3 regions of the Arthrobacter sp. UC242_113 genome follow, and region 3 is predicted to be linked to each of the others. Evidence: riboswitches for the same ligand, from Rfam matches in the RefSeq annotation. Region 3 holds a riboswitch; each other region holds the start of a gene.

Region 1 (6,350 bases), 430 kb from region 3:
CTCTTCGCGGCGGCGACGATCACCTACAACGTCGTTGAAGCCGCGGTGGCCCTGCGGGCCGGCGGCGTCGCGGACTCATCGGCACTTATCGGGTTCGGGCTGGACTCGGTAATCGAGGTCACCTCCGCCGTTGCCCTGTCATGGCAGTTCTCCTCCAAGGACCCTGAGCACCGGGAACACGTCACGCTGCGGATCATCGCCCTGTCCTTCTTCGCGCTGGCGGCCTTCGTCTCCGTTGACGCCATCCGCTCCCTCACCGGGGGCGGGGAGGCCCAGCACTCGACCCCCCGGGATCGTGATCGCCGCGCTGAGCCTGGCCATCATGCCCGTTCTGTCCTGGCTGCAGCGCCGGGCCGGGCCGGCCGTGAGCTGGGCTCAAGGACAGCCGTGGCCGACTCCAAACAGACGCTGCTGTGCACCTACCTCTCCGCTGTCCTGTTGATCGGCCCCGTCCTGAACAGCACACTGGGCTGGTGGTGGGCCGACGCCGGCGCCGCCCTTGTGATCGCGGCGATCGCCGTCCCTGAAGGTGTCAACGCGTGGCGCGGAGACGTCTGCTGCACGGTCCCCCATCCAGTGCCCGGTGAACACCAGGAAGCATCGTCTGGGCCTGCCGCGGACGGCTGCTGCGACGGCTGCACAGCATCAGAACCAGCGCCTGCGCCGCAGGTACTGGGCCTGCCGCTGACCCGCCGGGACCACTAAGGAGCGGATCCAGAACTCGGACCGCGGCCTTCCTCGGTGTGCAGGCAGAGCCTGTTCCCTTGGGCATCAGTGACCACCACCCAGTTGGGTGCGTGGTCACTGTTCATCTGCGCCCCCGTTGCCGCGGTCTTCTCCAGTACGGGTGCCGACTCGGCCTTGGAGCGGTGGACGTCCAGATGGAGGCGGTTGTCGTTCGGCGCCGGCGTCTCCTGGAACCAGAGGCGGGGGCCGCGCCCGTAGGGGTCAACCAGGTCCCCGGACCGCCCCTTCCGGTAGCCGAGGGCTACCCGCCAGACCTCGGAAATTTCCGCCGCGTCAGCCGTGTCGATGCCGATGTCCACCGACCGGTACAGGCCGGGCTGGGCTTCGGCGCCTGCCGCTGAGGCGGCATCGCTGACGGACGCGGCAGCGCGGCTATCCCGCGCGGACACCTCGCCGCCGACGTCGTGGGAACTGAACCGGATGAACACCCGGTTGTAGCGCCAGTCCAGGTCCGGATGGTGGTCCATGTCCTCTGCCACGCGCCCGACGGCGGCTATCAGCTCAAGCGCGACGGCCGCCGTCGGCGTCTTATAGATAGTGACAAGCCCGCCGAGGTGGTAGCGCCAGTCGGGCAGCCCGGCGAGCGCTTCGTCGATCTGGGCTCGGGTGAGGATATCGTCGTTGGCGGCCACAACTGGCTCCTTGGCAGTACCTGTTGAGCCGGCCGCGCACCGCGGACAGGGGTTGGCCGGGCTTAGAGGAACTCCGCCCGGCCCTCCATGGCCGACGACGCCAAGGCATGCTCGCGGCGCGGGATCCGCCCGGCCGCACGCGCCAGCCTACCGGCGATCACGGAGTGTTTGAAGGCCTCAGCCATGAGTGCGGGATTCTGGGCCCGCGACACGGCGGTGGCCAGCAGCACGGCGTCGCACCCGAGTTCCATGGCCAGGGCCGCGTCCGAGGCCGTCCCGATCCCTGCGTCCAGGACCACGGGAACGGAGGCCCGCGACACGATCAGCTCGATGTTGTGCGGATTGAGGATGCCCAGGCCCGTGCCGATCGGCGCTCCCAGCGGCATGACGGCCGATGCACCCAGGTTCTCCAGCCGCAGCGCCAAAACGGGATCGTCATTGGTGTAGGCGAAGACCTTGAAGCCCCGGTTGACCAGCTGCTCGGTGGCGTCCACCAGCTCCACGGCATCAGGCAGGAGCGTGTGCTCATCGGCGATGACTTCGAGCTTGACCCAGTCGGTCTCCAGCGCTTCACGGGCCAGCTCCGCCGTCATGACAGCGTCCCGGGCCGTGAAGCAGCCGGCGGTGTTGGGGAGCACGCGGATGTTGTGGTCCACCAGCAGCTGGAACAGCGAGCCGGTTTCGGCAGGCGAGTAGCGCCGCATCGCGACGGTGGTCAGCTGGGTGCCGGACGCGAGCAGCGCCGCACCCAGACCGTCCAGGCTTGGAGCGCCTCCGGTGCCCATGATGAGCCGCGAGGTCAGCTCCACCCCGTCAATGACCAGGCTGTCTGCTGTTTCAATCATTGTTTCTGCCATCGTCCTCATCCTCCCTGGACTGCCGTGACAAGTTCGATCTCGTCGCCGTCGGCGAGTGCCGTGGCATGCCACTGGCTGCGCGGCACGACGGCCGAGTTGCGGGCCACCGCCACGCCCAGCCGCTGGCCGTCGGCGGCCTGCCCGCTGGCGGCCAGCTTGCGCCCCGTGACCTGGGTGACGAGTGAGGTGACGGACGCGCCGTCACTGACTTCCTGTTCGACGCCGTTCAATGTGATGTTCATGCTGGTTCCTTGTTCTGGTCAAATGTGACGCGGGTCAAATGCTGAGTGCAGCGGCTGATCCCAGGGGGTCCGGGAGCCCGGGTGAAAACCGGCCCGGCCGGAAGGCGGCCCAGCGCGGATCGGTGATGCCGTCCATGAGCTGGCGGCAGATGGCCGCGGCGGCCGGGGTCAGCAGGACGCCGTGGCGGAAGAAGCCGGTGGCGATGATGAGGCCCGGCACGTCCGTGCCGGCATCCTGCCCGCACGCCGGCACCCGGCCCAGCAGGGGGGCATTGTCCGGCGTGCCGGGCCGTGCCCGGGCGGTGGCTTCGAGCAGCTCCAGTTCGGCGACTGCCGGCAGCAGCGCCTGGGCGTCCCGCAGCAGCTGGTAGACGCCTCCGGCGCTGGTGCCCGGCACACCGTCCTCACGCTGGGTGGCGCCGATCACCACCGTGCCGTCCTTGCGGGGCACCACGTACACCGGCACGCCCCGCACCATTCCGCGGACTGTCGCGGTGAGCAGGGGCTGCAGGTGTTCGGGCACCCTGAGCCTGAGGATGTCTCCGTAGACCGGACGCAGCGGCAGCTGCAGGCCTTCCGGGAGATTCTGCAGGCGCGCCGCCGCCAAGCCATTGGCCACCAGCGTTTCGGCCGCCCTCACGGTTCCGCCGCCGGCCAGCCGGACCCCGCAGACCCCTGCGCCGTCCCAGAGCAGGCCGGCGGCGTGCTCCCGCACCGCGTATCCCTCTGCTGCCGCATTTTCCTGACGTTGCGCGGCCAGCTCGGCAGCAAGGGCCCGGACAAGTCTGCGCGGATCCACCTGGTGGTCCGCCGGAATGTCGAGGGCGCAGGAGATCGCGGGGCTGAGCAGCGGCTCCCGGGAACGTGCCTCACGGATGGTCAGCGGTTCAACGTTGAGGCCGTGGGCCCGCTGCACTTCCCGCAGGTCCATCAGGGCCCGGCGGTCGGCCGGATCGGCACCCACCGCCAGGGTCGGCGTCGTCAGGTAGCCGGCGTCACCGCCGGCGGTGAGCGTGGCCGCAAACTCAGGCCATCTGGCGGAGGACTCCAGCATCAGCTCCAGGAGCCCTTCCTCCTGGTAATGCAGTTCGCTGACCGGGGCGAGCATGCCGGCCGCAGCCCAGCTTGCACCGCTGCCCGGGGCCTCATCGACGAGTACCACCGAACGGCCGGAGCGGCGTGCCTCCCAGGCGATGCCGTGGCCAACCACTCCGCCGCCAATAACCGCTACATCGGCCTCAAGTCCGCCGGACTCCAGGGCTCCCGCGGAGCGCTCGTCGCCTCCGGTTTCAGGGGTCATGCAAATCCTTCCCTACGCCGGTACTAACCGGATCAGGTCAAGCGGTCGGCTCTGACGCCCTCTCAGCCCTGCGTCTTTATGACAGCAGTAACGGGCTCCCGCGGTACCTGCCCAGTTTAGAGGAACTAAGGTGTTGCCATGACCGTGCACTCTGCCCACACCGCCGCCCGCCTGTACCTCTGCACCGACGCCCGCAAGGACCGCGGGGACTTCGCGGACTTTGTGGACGCGGCGTTTGCGGGCGGCGTGGATATCATCCAACTGCGGGACAAGGGCATCGAGGCGGCCGAGGAACTCGAGTTGCTGGAAGTAGTCCATGCCGCCGCCCGCAGGCACGGCCGGCTGTGGGCTGTGAACGACCGCGCCGACATCGCGTCCATCGCCGGTGCACCGGTGTTCCACATCGGCCAAAAGGACCTGCCGCTGCGGGCCGCCCGGAAGCTGCTGCACGATGCCACCGTGATCGGGCTGTCCACCCACAGCACGGAACAGGTGGATGCCGCCGTCGGCGCCGCCCACGGGCGCAGTGGCCTGGATTATTTCTGCGTAGGCCCGCTGTGGGCCACCCCTACCAAGCCCGGGCGCGCCGCCGTCGGGCTCGACCTGGTGCGCTACGCGGCGGAGGCTGTCCGCACCACAAACGAGGAACGGGTCGGCGGCCTGCTGCTGCCCTGGTTCGCGATCGGCGGGATCGACCGCACGAACGTGGAGCAGGTCCTGGCGGCCGGAGCCAACCGCATCGTCGTCGTACGGGCCATCACCGAGGCGCCAGACCCGGCAGCAGCCGCGGCGGAACTGCTCGACGCCCTCGACGCAACGTCCTCGGCCGCCGTCTCGTAAGCGGAGCGGCCGGGTCGGGGGCCGGGGTTACCCGCTCAGGCCGAGCTGGACCATCCGCCGGGAGTGGTTTTCCGCGACTTCGGCCGTGATGCCCCGCACCAGCTCGCGGGCGGTGGCGTCCGTGGCACCGGGCTCCGCCTCGACGAACAGCTCGCCAAGAAAGGCGTGTTCGTGGCCCACGCGCTGGGCCTGCGTGATCGCTTCGCCGAGGAGGCGGCGGCCCCAAAGGGCCAGCCTGGACGCCAGCCGTGGATCGTCCGCCAAGGCCCCACTGAGCCGTTCCCGAAGCACGGCCGTGGCCTCTTCCGACGACTGGATCTGCTGGATGACATCACGGGTTCCGGCATCCACAAACCGGGCCACTGCCCGGTAGAAATCGGCAGAGACCGTGTCCACCACGTAGGCCTTCATCAGGGATTCGTACCAGTCCGCCGGGCGGGTCCGTTCATGGAAGTGGTCCACGGCCAGCTGGAACGGGAGCATCGCATCTTCGACGTCGACGCCCATGCCGGCCAGCTTGGCGCTTACGAGTTCGTAGTGCTGGAATTCGATGACAGCGATCCTGCCGAGCACGGCACGGTCGTGCAGCGTGGGTGAGTAACGGGCGTCGGACGAGAGCCGTTCGAACGCGGACAATTCGCCGTAGGCCATCACGCCGAACAGGTCTGCGACGAAGCGGTCGTAGCGAGCGGTGTCAGCCGAGGATGTGCCCATAATCCAAGACTAACGGCGCAATTCGGGCTAACCTGATTTTCGTGTCACATCATCGTCTGTCGCCCAGTGTCCACGAGCAGACCAACGCGCTCGCGGAGGCTCTAAGCGCGCTGCGGACGGAACTGGAGCTTCCGGGGGAATTCCCCGAGGACGTGCTCAAGGAAGCCGAAGCCGCCGTAGCCGGACGGGGATTCCCGGCGCTGGACCTGACCGGAGTGGACTTCCTCACCATCGATCCGCCGTCGTCCACCGACCTTGACCAGGCACTGTTCATCGAACGCCTCGGCGAGGGCTACCGGATCCTGTATGCCATCGCCGATGTTCCCTCGTTCGTACAGCCGGGCGGCGCCCTCGACGCCGAAACCCGCCGCCGCGGACAGACCTTCTACGCCCCGGACGGCCGGATACCACTGCACCCGGAGGTCATCAGCGAGAACGCCGGCAGCCTGCTGGCCGGGCAGCTGTGCTCCGCCTTCGTCTGGGAGTTCGAGCTCGACGCCGCCGCCGAGGTGGTGTCCGTGCTGGTGCGCCGGGCCGCCGTGCGCAGCCGGGCCAAACTCAACTACAAGGGCGTCCAGGCAGAACTGGACGCCGGCACGGCCCCGCCCGTCCTGCAGCTCCTGCGTGAGGTGGGGCGCAAGCGCGTGGACCTGGAACGGGCCCGCGGTGGAGCCAGCCTGAACATGCCGGAACAGGAGATCGTCCAGCTTCCCGACGGCGGCTACCGGATCGTGGCGGTCCCCCAGCTTCCGGTTGAGGACTGGAACGCCCAGATTTCGCTCATGACCGGCATGGCCGCAGCTTCCCTGATGCTCAACGGCAAAGTGGGGATCCTGCGGACCATGCCTGCCCCGGATGAGCGCTCCCTCAGCCACTTCAGGCGGCAGACAGCCGCGCTGGGCAAGCCGTGGGACGGGCAGGAGACCTACGGCGAGTACCTGCGCACCCTGGACCCCACCGACCACCGGCAATTGGCCATCCTCCACGCGGCCGGCATGCTGTTCCGCGGCGCCACGTA
Region 2 (6,350 bases), 1.7 Mb from region 3:
TGGGGAAGGCGAGTTCGGAGCCGGCGAGCATGTAGAACGCCTCTTCCGGGAAGTTGTCCGGGAAGGAGATGGGTGCTGTCTCGTCCGGGATGTCCCCGGGCAGGAAACCGCAGAGCGGGTTCTCCGCGTCAAGGCACAGTTCGACGCGTGTTTTGTTGCTGTCCTCGTACCAGGACGGGAAGCCGTACTCGGTGTTGACGGGACCGACGGCGGTCAGCTTGTTCGCGTTCGTCTGGGTTACCTGGGTTGCCGCCAAGGAGGCTCCTGCCCCTGTCGCCGCAAGCAGGACGGCAGTTGCGGCAGCAATGCCGCGGCGGCGGGACGCAGGGCTGGGGCCACGGTGTCGGGGGGCCAGGCGCTGGGCTGACAGGAAATGTGGTGTGGATACCATTTTTGTCTCCTCGTAAGACGCTGATGGCATCCACTAAAAATCGTGGGGGTTGGAAAAACGTTCGAGTTCCGGGTTGGAAAAACCTTGGCATTCGAGGCTTCATCCGGCGGTGTGGGGGGACCCACGCTGCTCTTGCAGCGACTGTGCTTATGCCCTCCAAGCGGCAAGCGGTGGACCGCCGAGGCAAAATGCGAACGGACCCGGCACCGCGGGTTGCGGTGCCGGGTCCGGCTGTTGTGAGCCCGGCCGAGGTCATCAGCACTGCCAGGTTCAGAACGGAATCAGTATGGCCTGCCGCGCTTGGGGAAACCCGGTCTCGGCCCGGGAGGGGCTGCCGGGCAACCCACCCCGTGTGGGGGCCGCAGCGTGGTTGGTCCCGACCGGCGGGGAGGCCTAGACGATGTCCTGGGTCTTGGCGAAGCGGGTGATAGCCCGCTGGGTGCCGCGGTTGGCCAGCACCTGGATGACCGCGCTCACGGAGGCGGAGACGAGGGCGAACGTGAGGGCGGTGCGCAACGTGGTGGGGACGTCGTCCTTGTCACCCTTGGGGGGCTTCCGGCCCGTGATCTTTTCCCAGATGGTGTCAACGGCCTTGGTGCCGGCGAATCCTGCCAGCAGGCTGATGCCTGTGCCAAGCAGTTTGATGAAGAAACTCATTGCGGAACTCCTCGCGTGATGAACACTGGTCTTTCCTTAGCCTAGCCGCATGGACCGGTGGATCTCCCGCAACGCCTGTACCACGAGGTCGTGGTCCGCCTTCTGCGGCAGCCCGGACACGGTGACCACGGCCACTGCCCCCACATCCCGCACATAAACGGGGAAGGCTCCGCCGTGGGCAGCGTAAGTCGCTTGGTCAAACCAGGCGTTGTCCTCGATCCGTCCGCCGCCGGCCCTGCCGCGCAGCCCCACCAGCAGCGACGGTTCCTCGTAGCGCACGGCAGTCCGCTGCTTGGCCCGCACCCAGCCTTCGTTATCCGGCGTGGCACCCTCGAGCGCCACATGGAAGAGCACCTGCTCCCCCTTGGTGATGTCGATGGCGATAGGCAGGTTCTCCTCCTTGCCCCGTTCCACCAGTTCCAGGCCCAGCGCCAGGGCGTCGTCCTTGGTGAACCTCGGGAACTGCAGTTCAGCCATCTCCCCTTCGACCTGCCCAATCAGGGCTTCCAAGGCTCCCGCCGGCTGCTCCGCGGAGGAATCGGGGTCAAAGGCGGGCAGGGCAGCGCTGCCGGAGTCCTGTTGCGTCATGGCCCCAATCTACTCCGGACCGTTGTCCCAACGCCGCATGAAAACTTCCGCATTGTGACAGCGGCCCCCGGTTTCCGGGGCGGGCGAGGTGTAAACTGGATCAGCCCACAAGGGCAGATTTATCACGACAGGGGAGCGCCGCCGTCGGGATGCAAAGGCAACTGCCAGCGCAACCGGGGAAGGGCGCTGAGAGTGCGGACAGCCGCAGACCCTCGAACCTGATCCGGCTAGTACCGGCGCAAGGGAGTCGAGTTCTCAGAGTGCCCGGCAGCGCGAGGCCCAGCCACCCGCAGCCGGGGAAACACTTTCCCCTCCTGTTCCTCAGGAGGACCATCATGACAACTGCAGCAATCAAGAAGACCAGCTACAGCTGGCGCGTGGCGGACATCGTCGTGGCGGCGCTCATCGCCGTTGCCGGCGGCGTCATCTTCTGGGCCTGGTCCCAGGGCGCCAACCTCATCTCCACCCCGGTCAACGCCCTCTACCCTCCGCTGACCGGCCTCTACGCCGGCGGCTGGATGATTCCGGCGGTCCTGGGAATGCTCATCATCCGCAAGCCCGGCGCAGCCCTGTTCTGCGAGAGTGTGGCTGCCACCGGCGAGCTGCTCATGGGCTCGCAGTATGGCACCACGGTGCTCATTTCCGGACTTCTGCAGGGCCTGGGGGCGGAGCTTGTGTTCGCCGCCTTCGCGTACAAGAAGTTCAACCTGCCCGCCTCGCTGCTTGCCGGGGCCGGCGCCGGACTGTTCTGCGGGCTCAACGACTCCTTCGCCCCCTGGGGCTGGAACATCGCCTACGCCGCCGGCGACAAGCTCGCGTACATCGTGTTCTGCGCCATTTCCGGCGCGGTCATCGCGGGCGCCCTGTCGTGGATCGCCGCCCGAGGCCTGGCCAGGACCGGCGTGCTGAGTTCCTTCGCGTCCCGCAAGGCAGCCACGGAGCCCGTCTTCTCCTAATGCCCGGACAAGACAACGCCGGCGTCCGCCCCGCCGCGGTCACCGCCCGCGGCTGGGGCTGGCGCCACGCCGGCCGCACCAAACCGGCCGTCCATGCCCTCGACCTGGACATCCGCCCCGGCGAGCGGGTCATGCTGCTGGGCCCATCCGGAGCCGGCAAGTCCACCCTGCTTCACGCCCTGGCCGGCGTGCTGGGGGACAGTGACGCGGACGACGCCGGCACTCCCGACCGGGACGACGCGGACGAGAGCGGAGACCTGCTCATCGACGGCGCGCCGCCCCGTTCCCGGCGCGGCCGTGCCGGGCTCATGCAGCAGGACCCGGAGACGCAGGTGGTGCTCTCCCGCCTGGGCGACGACGTCGCCTTCGGCGCCGAGAATCTGTCGGTGCCCCGCGAGGAGATCTGGCGTCGCGTGCACGAGGCGCTGGACGACGTCGGGCTGTCGCACCTTCCCCTCAACCACCCGACGTCGGCCCTCTCCGGCGGCCAGAAGCAGCGCCTGGCGCTCGCCGGCATCCTGGCGATGCGGCCGGGACTCCTCCTGCTGGACGAGCCCACCGCGAACCTCGACCCGGACGGCGTCCTGGAAGTCCGGGACGCCGTGGGCCGCTGCCTCGACAAGACCGGGGCCACCCTGGTGGTGGTGGAGCACCGGGTAGCTGCCTGGAAAGACCTGGTGGACCGGATCGTGGTCCTGCAGCCGGGGTCCGCCTCGGACGGCGCGGTGCTGATCGACGGGACCCCGGACGAGGTTCTCGAGGAGGCGCGCGGGATGCTCACTGCCGCCGGCGTCTGGGTCCCCGGCTATGTTCCTGAGACGCGGCGCCGTTCGGCTGCCGGCGCTCCGCCGACCCCCGGCGCTAGCACCGGCCAGCTGCTGCTGGCGGCGGAAAAGCTTGCCGTGTCGCGGGAACGTCCACGCCGCCGCGGCTTCCGCTCTGTACCCCCTGAGCCCGTTCTGCGCGACGTCACAGCGCAGGTCCGGGCGGGCGAGGCGCTGACCGTCACAGGTCCCAACGGCGCCGGCAAGTCCACCTTTGCGCTGACCCTGGCCGGGCTGTTGCCGCCGGTGGACGGCAAGGTCTCCGCGACGGTAGAACTGAGCGGCGGAGCCGGAATTGACCCGTACGAGTGGAGGGCCGAGCAGCTGATCGCCCGGATCGGCACGGTGTTCCAGGAACCCGAACACCAGTTCGTCACCGGCCGTGTCCTGGACGAGCTGCAGTTCGGCCCTCGCCATCTGGGCCACGGCGAGGAGCGCGTCGACGAGCTGCTGGAGCGGCTGCGCCTCACACATCTCGTGGACGCCAACCCGTACACCCTCTCCGGCGGGGAGAAACGCAGGCTGTCCGTGGCCACCGTCCTGGCGGCACACCCGCAGGTACTCGTGCTGGACGAGCCCACCTTCGGACAGGACGCCAACACCTGGGCGGAGCTTGCCTCATTCCTTTCGGAACTGCTGGATGCCGGCACGGCCGTGGTGTCCGTGACCCACGACGAGGAGTTCACCCAGGTGCTCGGCGGCACCGAGCTGCGGCTGGGGTCCGGGCTGGGCAACAACGCGCCAAGTCCCGCTGAACCGACGTCAGAACAGGCTGCAACATGAGGGAGGCACTGACACTTGCCGGAAACCGGGCGGTGCTGACGCGCGCCAATCCGCTGGCCAAATTCGCAGCCGTCTTCCTGATCACCCTGGTTCTGGCGCTGTCCATCGACTGGATGTCGGCGTCGGTGGCTCTCGCGTGCGAGCTGCTGGTCTTCCCGCTGGCAGGGCTGACGTTCTCGCTGCTGTGGCAGCGCGGCTGGCCGCTGATCCTTGCGGCCGCCGTGGGCGGCTGGAGCACCTCCATCCTGTCGCCGGACAGCGGGAGGATACTGCTCGACGTCGGCCTCTGGTCCATGAGCGAAGGTTCCCTTCAGCTGGGGCTGGGTTTTCTGCTCCGGGGCCTGGCCATTGCCCTGCCTGCTGTGCTGCTGATGAGCTGCACCGATCCCACGGACTTGGCGGACGCCCTGGCGCAAAAGGCGCGGCTGCCGCACCGCTTTGTGCTGGGTACCCTGGCTGCCATGCGGCTGGTCGGACTGATGGCCGAGGAATGGCAGACCATCGGAATGGCCCGGCGCGCCCGGGGCGTCGGATCGCGCGGCAACCCGTGGCAACGGCTGCGGGCCACCCTGGGGCAGAGCTTCGGCCTCCTGGTCCAGGCCATCCGCCGCGCCACCCGGCTTGCCGTGACCATGGAAGCCCGCGGGTTCGGCGGGGCCAGCCGGACCTGGGCGCGCGTGTCCACCTACAGCGTGCTGGACGTCTGGGTGGTGCTCGGCGGAGTGCTGATCGCTGCCGGCGCCGTGGCTGGTGCGCTGTGGGCCGGAACCTGGAACATGGTGTGGCTGGAGGGCTCCTAACCTGACTGGCGCCTAACCTGCAGGCCGGGCCATCCGGACCTCGGCCAGCCCCTCCCAGTCTTCGATCGTGTCCCTGGCGCCGGTGAAGACGAAGCCGTTGCGTTGGTAGAAGGCCTGGGCGCGCGGGTTGTCCTCGGCGACCCACAGCGCGGCCGCTTCGCGCCCGATCGCAGCCTCGAGCAGGGCCTGACCGAGCCCCCTGCCGTGGTGGGACGCAAGGAGATAGATGCCCCACAGCTCGGTCTGCTCCCTCAGCCCCTCTGCGGGCGGAAGGGAACCGGCAAACCCCACCAGCTTCCCGGCGTCGTCCGCTACGAACTGCCGGCCCGCATGCGGGCCGGCCAGAAGGTGCCGCCACATGGCCAGTCGCTCTTCCACGCCTTGCCTGGCCATAAAGCCGGGTGACAGCAGGTGCGTGTAGGTTTCGCGCCAGCATTCCAAGTGGAGCCGGGCCAGGGCCTGGGCCTCCTCGGGGGCGGCCTGGCGGACGCTGCAGGTGTGATCCATGGGGCCGAGTCTAAATGTTGGCGGGGTGCGTCAAATGCAGGAGTGGTTGTAGTCGAAGCCGTCCGCCACGAACTGGGTGAGGACTACTTTGCCGCCGGCAGTTAAAGGCGGCGCGGAACACATGTTCGTGGCGTCGGCGGAAGTGCGCGCCCCGGCCAACCAGCTCGGCAGGGAATAGAGGCTGCTGGCCGAGCCGACCTCGCCCACGATCTGTCCCCACTGCCGCGCCGAGGAGTAGATGCCCACCCTGGCCCCGATGCTGTGGAAAAAGTCAGTCATGCCCTCCAGATCCGCCCGGTTGGCGTTCCTGTCGCCTGACCAGCTGTTGCCAGTCTCGACATCCAGCCACCAGAGGTAGGTCCCAGGGTCCGAGACGGTGCGAAGGTATGCGTCGTCGAAGGCTTTCGCGTACCCGTACATGTAGGCGCACGCCGCGTCCTCCTTGCCTTGGCAGGTGCCGTACGGGTTGGCCACGGCCGTGCCGCCGTACTCGTTGCTCGCCGGCCACCAGGTGCCGCGCAGCCCGGGATTCGCGGTGTTCACATAGAGCGCAAGTCGGGGCTGGCCCGTCCCTCCGGAGGCGTCCTCCCCCCAGTCAAGCTGCTGGTGGAGGCAGGGGTTGGTGGTGTTGGCGCGCCCGTTGTTGACTCCGACAATCGCGAACGCAGGGTCGTCGGGCAGCTCGCGGCTGCACTGCGGCCAGGAGACATCGTTGCCCAAGGCAACCCTGCCGGATTCTGGCGGCTCTACCGGCTGACGGGCCGCCGGCCGCGGGGATTGCGGCGAGGCGGGTGGCTGCGCCTGCGCGGCGCCGCTGGGAGTGGCGGAAGCCCTCGGCGAATCC
Region 3 (6,350 bases):
CTGCGCGGGCGGCCCGTCATACAGGGAGTCGACGTCGGACAGCAGCACCAGCGCATCGGCGCGCACTAGGTGCGCAACCAGGGCTGACAGCCGGTCGTTGTCGCCGAACCGGATCTTGTGGGTGGCCACGGTGTCGTTCTCGTTGACGACGGGCACGACGCCGAGGTTGAGGAGCCTGTTGAGGGCCCGGAATGCATTCTGGTGGTGGCTGCGCCGCATGAGGTCATCGGCGGTGAGGAGCACCTGGCTCACGGTCACGCCGTGGGCGGCGAACGCGTGGGTGTACCGGGCCATGAGCAGTCCCTGGCCCACGCTGGCTGCGGCCTGCTGCGTGGCGAGGTCGCGCGGACGCTTCGCCAGGCCGAGCGGCGCAAGGCCGGCCGAAATGGCACCGGACGACACGAGGATGATCTCGGTGCCCGCATTGCACTTGGCGGCCAGCGCGTCCGAAAGCTCGGTCAGCGCCTCCTCCGATATTCCGCCCTTGATGCTGGTAAGGGACGACGATCCTACTTTGACCACAATGCGGCGCGCCCTGGCGAGCATGCTGCGGTCGTCGGTCTTGGGTTCCTCGATGACAATTGCGGAAGTATCAGTCACGTGTGCGGGTTCACTCCTCATGTTCGGTGTTCAGTCCACTCTCCTTGAGGGGCCGGGCCGCCCGGCGCGCGCTGACGGACTCGGTCCAGATGCCGGCCTTACGCTCGGCTTCCAGCTCGGCCCGTGCCGCTGCCTTGGCGTCGCGGCGTTCGATCTGTTCCTCCCGCTTCTGGCTGCGGGTGGGACGGTCGCCGATGTCGGCGAAGCGGACGTCCGTGCCGCGCGGGGAGGCCAGCAGCTCGGCGCCAGCCATCATGGTCGGCTCCCAGTCGAACACCACGCCGTCGTCCTCACCGATCACTACGGTGTCGCCGGGCTTGGCGCCCTGCTTGAACAGCTCGGTTTCGACGCCGAGCTTGGCCAGGCGGTCGGCAAGGTAGCCAATGGCTTCCTCGTTGGTGAAGTCCGTCTGCTTGACCCAGCGCACGGGCTTTTCACCCAGCACGCGGAACAGCGGCTCCAGGTTTTTCTCCTCGCGGCGGATCCGGAAACCGGTCTCGTTGACGGCGCGGGGCCGCAGCACCGGTGCGTGCACCTTCGGCGGCGTGGCTGCCACACTGTCGCGGGCCGCCTTGACGATCTCCGCCATGGCGAAGCCGAGCTGGCGCAGGCCCTCGTGGCTTGTGGCTGAAACTTCGAAGACGCGGTAGCCACGGGATTCAAGCTCAGGCCGGACAAACTCGGCCATGTCCTTGCCGTCCGGCAGGTCCACTTTGTTAAGAGCCACCAGCCGGGGGCGGTGGTTGAGCGGGACAACTTCGCCGTCCGAGCCGGCGTAGCTCATGTCCACCGCATACTTTTCGAGCTCGGTTTCGATAATCGCGAGGTCGGAGAGTGGATCTCGGTCAGATTCCAGCGTACCGCAGTCCAAAACGTGCACCAAAGCGGCACAGCGTTCGACGTGGCGGAGGAAGTTGTGGCCCAGGCCCTTACCCTCGCTGGCGCCCTCGATGAGTCCCGGAACGTCGGCAATGGTGAAACGGACGTCACCGGCCTGGACCACGCCAAGATTGGGGATGAGGGTGGTGAAGGGGTAGTCGGCAATCTTCGGGCGGGCGGCCGACATGGAAGCGATCAGGCTGGACTTGCCGGCGGAGGGGGAAACCTACCAGGGCGATGTCGGCGATCGACTTCAGCTCGAGAACGATATCCGCGGCGTCACCCTCGATGCCGAGCAGGGCGAACCCGGGCGCCCGCCGCTTCTGCGAGGACAGCGCAGCGTTACCCAGACCGCCGATCCCGCCCGACGCTGCGACAAATTCGGTGCCCTCCCCCACGAGGTCAGCAAGCACTTTGCCGTCCTTGGTCTTGACGACGGTCCCCTCGGGGACGGGCAGGACCAGGGTTTCGCCGTTCTTGCCGCCGCGCCAGTCACCCATGCCGGGGCCGCCGTTGGTGGCATGCCGGTGCGGTGCGTGGTGGTAATCCAGCAGCGTGGTGGTCTGCGAGTCGACACGCAGGATGACGTCGCCGCCGTTGCCGCCGTTGCCGCCGTCGGGCCCGCCCAGCGGCTTGAACTTCTCACGGTGAACGGAGACACAACCGTGGCCGCCGGTACCGCCGGATACGTGCAGTACTACCCGGTCTACAAAGCTCGCCACGTTGAATCTCCTCTGTTGCTGATGAGGCCGTCCTGGACGTCCAAATCGATTGTAATGCGGTTAAAGAACAGTGGAGCGAGCCATCATGGCCCGCTCCACCGGTTCAGAACTTGTTGTTACTCTGCAGCTGCAGCAGCAACGATGTTGACGACCCGACGGCCGCGGCGCGTGCCGAATTCAACGGCACCTGCCTGCAGGGCGAACAGGGTGTCGTCGCCGCCACGGCCAACGCCCGCACCCGGGTGGAAGTGGGTGCCGCGCTGGCGGACGATGATCTCGCCAGCGGAAACTACCTGGCCGCCGAAGCGCTTTACGCCGAGGTACTGGGCGTTGGAGTCACGACCGTTGCGAGTGGAGCTCGCGCCTTTTTTGTGTGCCATTTGGAATGCCTGCCTTTAATTCTTGAGACTGCGGGAAACCTGAACAGTAACCAGTGGTTACTTGATACCGGTGATCTTGACCTTGGTCAGTTCCTGACGGTGACCCTGGCGCTTCTTGTAACCGGTCTTGTTCTTGAACTTCTGGATGACGATCTTCGGACCACGGAGGTCCTGAAGGATCTCAGCCGTAACAGTTACCTTGGCCAGGTCCGCAGCTGCGGAGGTGACCTTGTCACCGTCCACCAGAAGCAGCGCGGGCAGCTCAATGGTGCTGCCAGCTCCACCGGCGACGCGGTTCAGGGTAACGAAGTCTCCAACGGAAACCTTCTCTTGGCGGCCGCCTGCGCGGACAATCGCGTACACCACTTGGGAACTCACTTCTCTCGACGTTTATTACTAAATTTGCGTGCGGAAGCCGGGTCCGAAAATTGGCCTGGTTCTCGCTGTGCCTCAACGCCGTGGATTCCCCGGGGGAACCCGTGAGCTATCCCAGGAACATGTCCGAATGGACGATCCCGGGTCATAACCCAAGTGTTGGCGTAAGCACCGAAGATCTAGAATACGCTAATTCCGTCGTCGGCCGCAAATGAGGCTGGCAGCAGCGGGTTGTCCGTGATAGGCGCCACAGAGGCCGCCGTTCGGGACATCCGATGCCGTGCGCGACCATCCTACCGGGTATCGGGCCCGCTTCCGCTCAGCTGTGGCGGCTCGGCGCGTCGAAGAATTCGACCTCGTACCGGCAGGACTGCCGGAAAGCGGTGATCATCGCTTCGCGCTCCCCCGCTGACGCGGCCCGGCCGGCGCCGTCGGCGACGTCGACGGCCCGCAGGGTGGCGGCAGCGAAGTCCTCGTCGGCGTAAGTCCGCAGCCACTCCGCGTACGGGTGCCCGGCCTGCGCTCCGGCGGCCACATATTCGGCGTGCAGGGTCTCCCCCACCTCGGCGTACAGCCAGAAGCACGGCAGGACCGCGGCGACCAGCACCGCGTAACTGCCGCCCGCCGAAGCCGCCAGCAGATGATCGACGTAGGCCTTCGTGACCGGGCCCAGCTCCTGTTGCACGGTTCGCGTGCTGAGCCAGGAGCGGTGCAGTTCCGATTCAACTTCCAGGCATTGCTGGGCGGAGCGCGCCCAGAACAGCTGCTCGGACTCGGTCGGCGCGAGCGCGCTGGCCCTGGCCAGGACCCGGGAGTAGCCGTTGAGGTATGTAGCGTCCTGCGCCAGGTAGTACGCGAATTCCTTCTCCGCCAGAGTGCCGTCGGCAAGCCCACGGATGAAGCCCAGGCCATAGATGTCTTCCAGGTGGGCAACTGTCTCGGCGCGGAGCAGCTCCGCGAAGCCGCCCCTGGGCTCTGACAGGGCTGTCGATTCAGTCTGGCGGACGTGGTGGAAATGGTTGATCGGTCCGTTGCCTGCCCCGACCTCCAGCTGCCCGGACGTGCGGAGGGCCCCGGCCAGCCACGGCTTGACCGCCCGCAGTGACGCTTCCCAGTCACCCAGCCGCGCCTGCGCCGTGGCCATGGCCGAGGAGAGCGAGCATCCGGTGCCGTGGCTGTTCCGCGTGCCGATCCGTTCGCCCGCGACCTCCACCACGTCCGAAGACAGCAGCCCGGCCGTGTTCACGAGCGCGTCCGGGCAGCTTGAGCCGTTCAGGTGCCCGCCTTTGACGAGGACCGTGGCACCGGTCTGGTCCGCGAGCCGCCTGCCCTGGACAAGGGCGGCGTCCCAGTCCGCGGCCTCAGGTTCCCCGAGCAGCATGGCCAGTTCGGGAAGGTTGGGGGTAATCAGGTGCGCCAGAGGCAGCAGTTTTCGGAGCGCTGCCTCCGCAGACTCCTGGAGGAGGCGGTCACCGCTGGTGGCCACCATCACCGGATCGAGAACCACGACGCCGGGCCTTACCTTTTCGAGCCAGACACGGACGGCCGCGATGACACGTTCATCGCCCAGCATGCCGATCTTCACGGCGTCCACGCTGATGTCGTCGCTGACAGCGTCCAGTTGCGCCGACAGGAAGGAAGCCGGCGGAACATGCACGCCGCGCACGCCCGTGGTGTTCTGCGCAGTGAGCGCTGTTATTGCGGCCATCCCGTAGCCGCCGTGGGCCGCAATGCTTTTCAGATCGGCCTGGATGCCTGCGCCGCCGGAAGGATCCGAGCCTGCGATGGCCAGCACCCGGGGAACGCCGCGGGAGGTCTGAACGGCCGGCTCAACGGTTTCCAGCAGCGACCTGTCCGCCGCCGCACGTGCGGGCAGGAGTGATGCTGATGACAGTGTTGATGACAAAGAAGACATCCCTTCGCCGGTGCTAACCGGACAGGTTCAACGGGTTTGGATCTCAGCCGGCCCATGCGCGGCACCCCGTGTCAGTCCTCCAGCCTAGCGGTTCGGCCGGCCCGCGGCGCGAAAATTTGGCGTTTGCGACAGGCTTCCGCGGCGCTGGCGTCCCCTGCCCTTGCCATCTGGCCTTGCCGGCTGACGAAAGTCCGGAACCGGAAAGGTCCGGCACCGCAGCCGCGGTGCCGGACCATCTACTGTTGGGCTCGGGGGTCAGTCACCCCGGAGTCCGGCGGGCTCAGAGTCCGCTTGTCCTACAGTTCTGAGGCGGGTACGCCGACCCCCAGAATGATCGGTTCGCTGGCCGGCTGCGGAGCTGCCTTCGGCGTCTGTGCATTCCCCGCCTCGGGTGCCTTGGCCTCATGCGAGTGCCCGGCGGCTGCAGCCGGAGCTACCTCGTGGTGTTCCACGGATGTCTCGTTGGCTGCACCCTGGGGGCGGCTGGCACTGCGGTTGCGGCGCGGACGGCGGCTGCGGGACGGTGCCGCGGGGCTTTCCACCGGCTGCCGTGCAGCAGGCTGAGCCGCGGGCCGGCTTGCGGCCTCCTGGCCCTCCGGCTGCCCGCTTTCAGGGCGGATCTGTGCGGGAGCCTCGTCCTTGGCCTCCTCCTCTTCGGCGGGGGCGATAGGAGCACCGAGGTGCGCGAAGGCTTCCTCCAGGCGGTCCAGCGTCAGGGCCGGCGCTTCCTTGACCGGCTCCTCGCTGTGATCGACAAACGGAAGAACCACTTTCTCACCGCCGAAGGTGAGCACTGCGCCGGGCCGTCCGGAGACGCTTTCCGTTTCCGGAGCGCGGTGCACCACGGGGCTTTCCGGTGCGGCGGCAGCGGGTGCGGCGGGCCGGGCAGCCTCACCCGACGCTGCGGCACTGTGCGCAGCTTCTTCCTCATGAAGGTGAGCGGCGTGGGCCGCTGCGGCGATGTTGGCCAGGGCTGCGCGGGTCGCTTCAGCCTTGGCGTGGCGCTCCGCCTCCGACGGTTCGGGGTGGTGCGGCACGGCAGGGGCGGCAGGAGCTGGCTCGGAGGACGGCTGCCCGCCCTTGCCGCGGCGGCGCTTCCGCTCTGTCCGGGCAGGGGGCTGGACCTCGGCACGGTGCACGTGGTGCTCCGCGGCCACGGTGTTGGCGCGGCGGTGCTCCACCGGCTCGTCGTGGGTGACGACGCCCCGGCCCGCGCATGCCTCGCACTGCTCGCCGAAGACTTCCAGGAGGCCGGTGCCCATGCGCTTGCGCGTCATCTGCACGAGTCCCAGGGAAGTCACTTCGGCCACCTGGTGCTTGGTCCGGTCGCGGCCCAGGCATTCCACCAGACGGCGCAGGACCAGGTCGCGGTTGGACTCCAGCACCATGTCGATGAAGTCGATGACGATGATGCCGCCGATGTCGCGCAGCCGCAGCTGGCGGACAACTTCCTCGGCAGCCTCCAGGTTGTTCTTGGTG

The links. Region 3 has a riboswitch for thiamine pyrophosphate ahead of ACHMXB_RS07990 (bifunctional hydroxymethylpyrimidine kinase/phosphomethylpyrimidine kinase). Riboswitches for the same ligand answer to the same signal wherever they lie in the genome.
Region 1: it holds a riboswitch for thiamine pyrophosphate, as region 3 does, so the genes downstream of both, thiO (glycine oxidase ThiO) here and ACHMXB_RS07990 (bifunctional hydroxymethylpyrimidine kinase/phosphomethylpyrimidine kinase) in region 3, are expected to answer to the same signal.
Region 2: it holds a riboswitch for thiamine pyrophosphate, as region 3 does, so the genes downstream of both, ACHMXB_RS15885 (ECF transporter S component) here and ACHMXB_RS07990 (bifunctional hydroxymethylpyrimidine kinase/phosphomethylpyrimidine kinase) in region 3, are expected to answer to the same signal.

What each region holds. Positions count from the first base shown of each region.
Region 1 is NZ_CP171968.1:2,212,134-2,218,483, forward strand. Features, by position in the region: partial or broken gene ACHMXB_RS09955 (cation transporter) at 1-705, shown strand, start outside; gene ACHMXB_RS09960 (4a-hydroxytetrahydrobiopterin dehydratase) at 702-1,379, opposite strand; gene ACHMXB_RS09965 (thiazole synthase) at 1,442-2,224, opposite strand; gene thiS (sulfur carrier protein ThiS) at 2,242-2,478, opposite strand; gene thiO (glycine oxidase ThiO) at 2,513-3,778, opposite strand; TPP riboswitch at 3,771-3,890, opposite strand; gene thiE (thiamine phosphate synthase) at 3,917-4,618, shown strand; gene ACHMXB_RS09985 (ferritin-like fold-containing protein) at 4,646-5,332, opposite strand; gene ACHMXB_RS09990 (RNB domain-containing ribonuclease) at 5,374-6,350, shown strand, end outside.
Region 2 is NZ_CP171968.1:3,474,112-3,480,461, reverse strand. Features, by position in the region: gene ACHMXB_RS15900 (PKD domain-containing protein) at 1-391, opposite strand, end outside; gene ACHMXB_RS15895 (DUF4235 domain-containing protein) at 785-1,048, opposite strand; gene ACHMXB_RS15890 (heme-degrading domain-containing protein) at 1,085-1,636, opposite strand; TPP riboswitch at 1,756-1,899, shown strand; gene ACHMXB_RS15885 (ECF transporter S component) at 1,972-2,592, shown strand; gene ACHMXB_RS15880 (ABC transporter ATP-binding protein) at 2,592-4,199, shown strand; gene ACHMXB_RS15875 (energy-coupling factor transporter transmembrane component T family protein) at 4,196-4,999, shown strand; gene ACHMXB_RS15870 (GNAT family N-acetyltransferase) at 5,012-5,506, opposite strand; gene ACHMXB_RS15865 (hypothetical protein) at 5,537-6,350, opposite strand, start outside.
Region 3 is NZ_CP171968.1:1,782,067-1,788,416, forward strand. Features, by position in the region: gene proB (glutamate 5-kinase) at 1-546, opposite strand, end outside; partial or broken gene obgE (GTPase ObgE) at 611-2,201, opposite strand; gene rpmA (50S ribosomal protein L27) at 2,318-2,581, opposite strand; gene rplU (50S ribosomal protein L21) at 2,639-2,947, opposite strand; gene ACHMXB_RS07990 (bifunctional hydroxymethylpyrimidine kinase/phosphomethylpyrimidine kinase) at 3,276-4,871, opposite strand; TPP riboswitch at 4,854-4,950, opposite strand; gene ACHMXB_RS07995 (Rne/Rng family ribonuclease) at 5,168-6,350, opposite strand, start outside.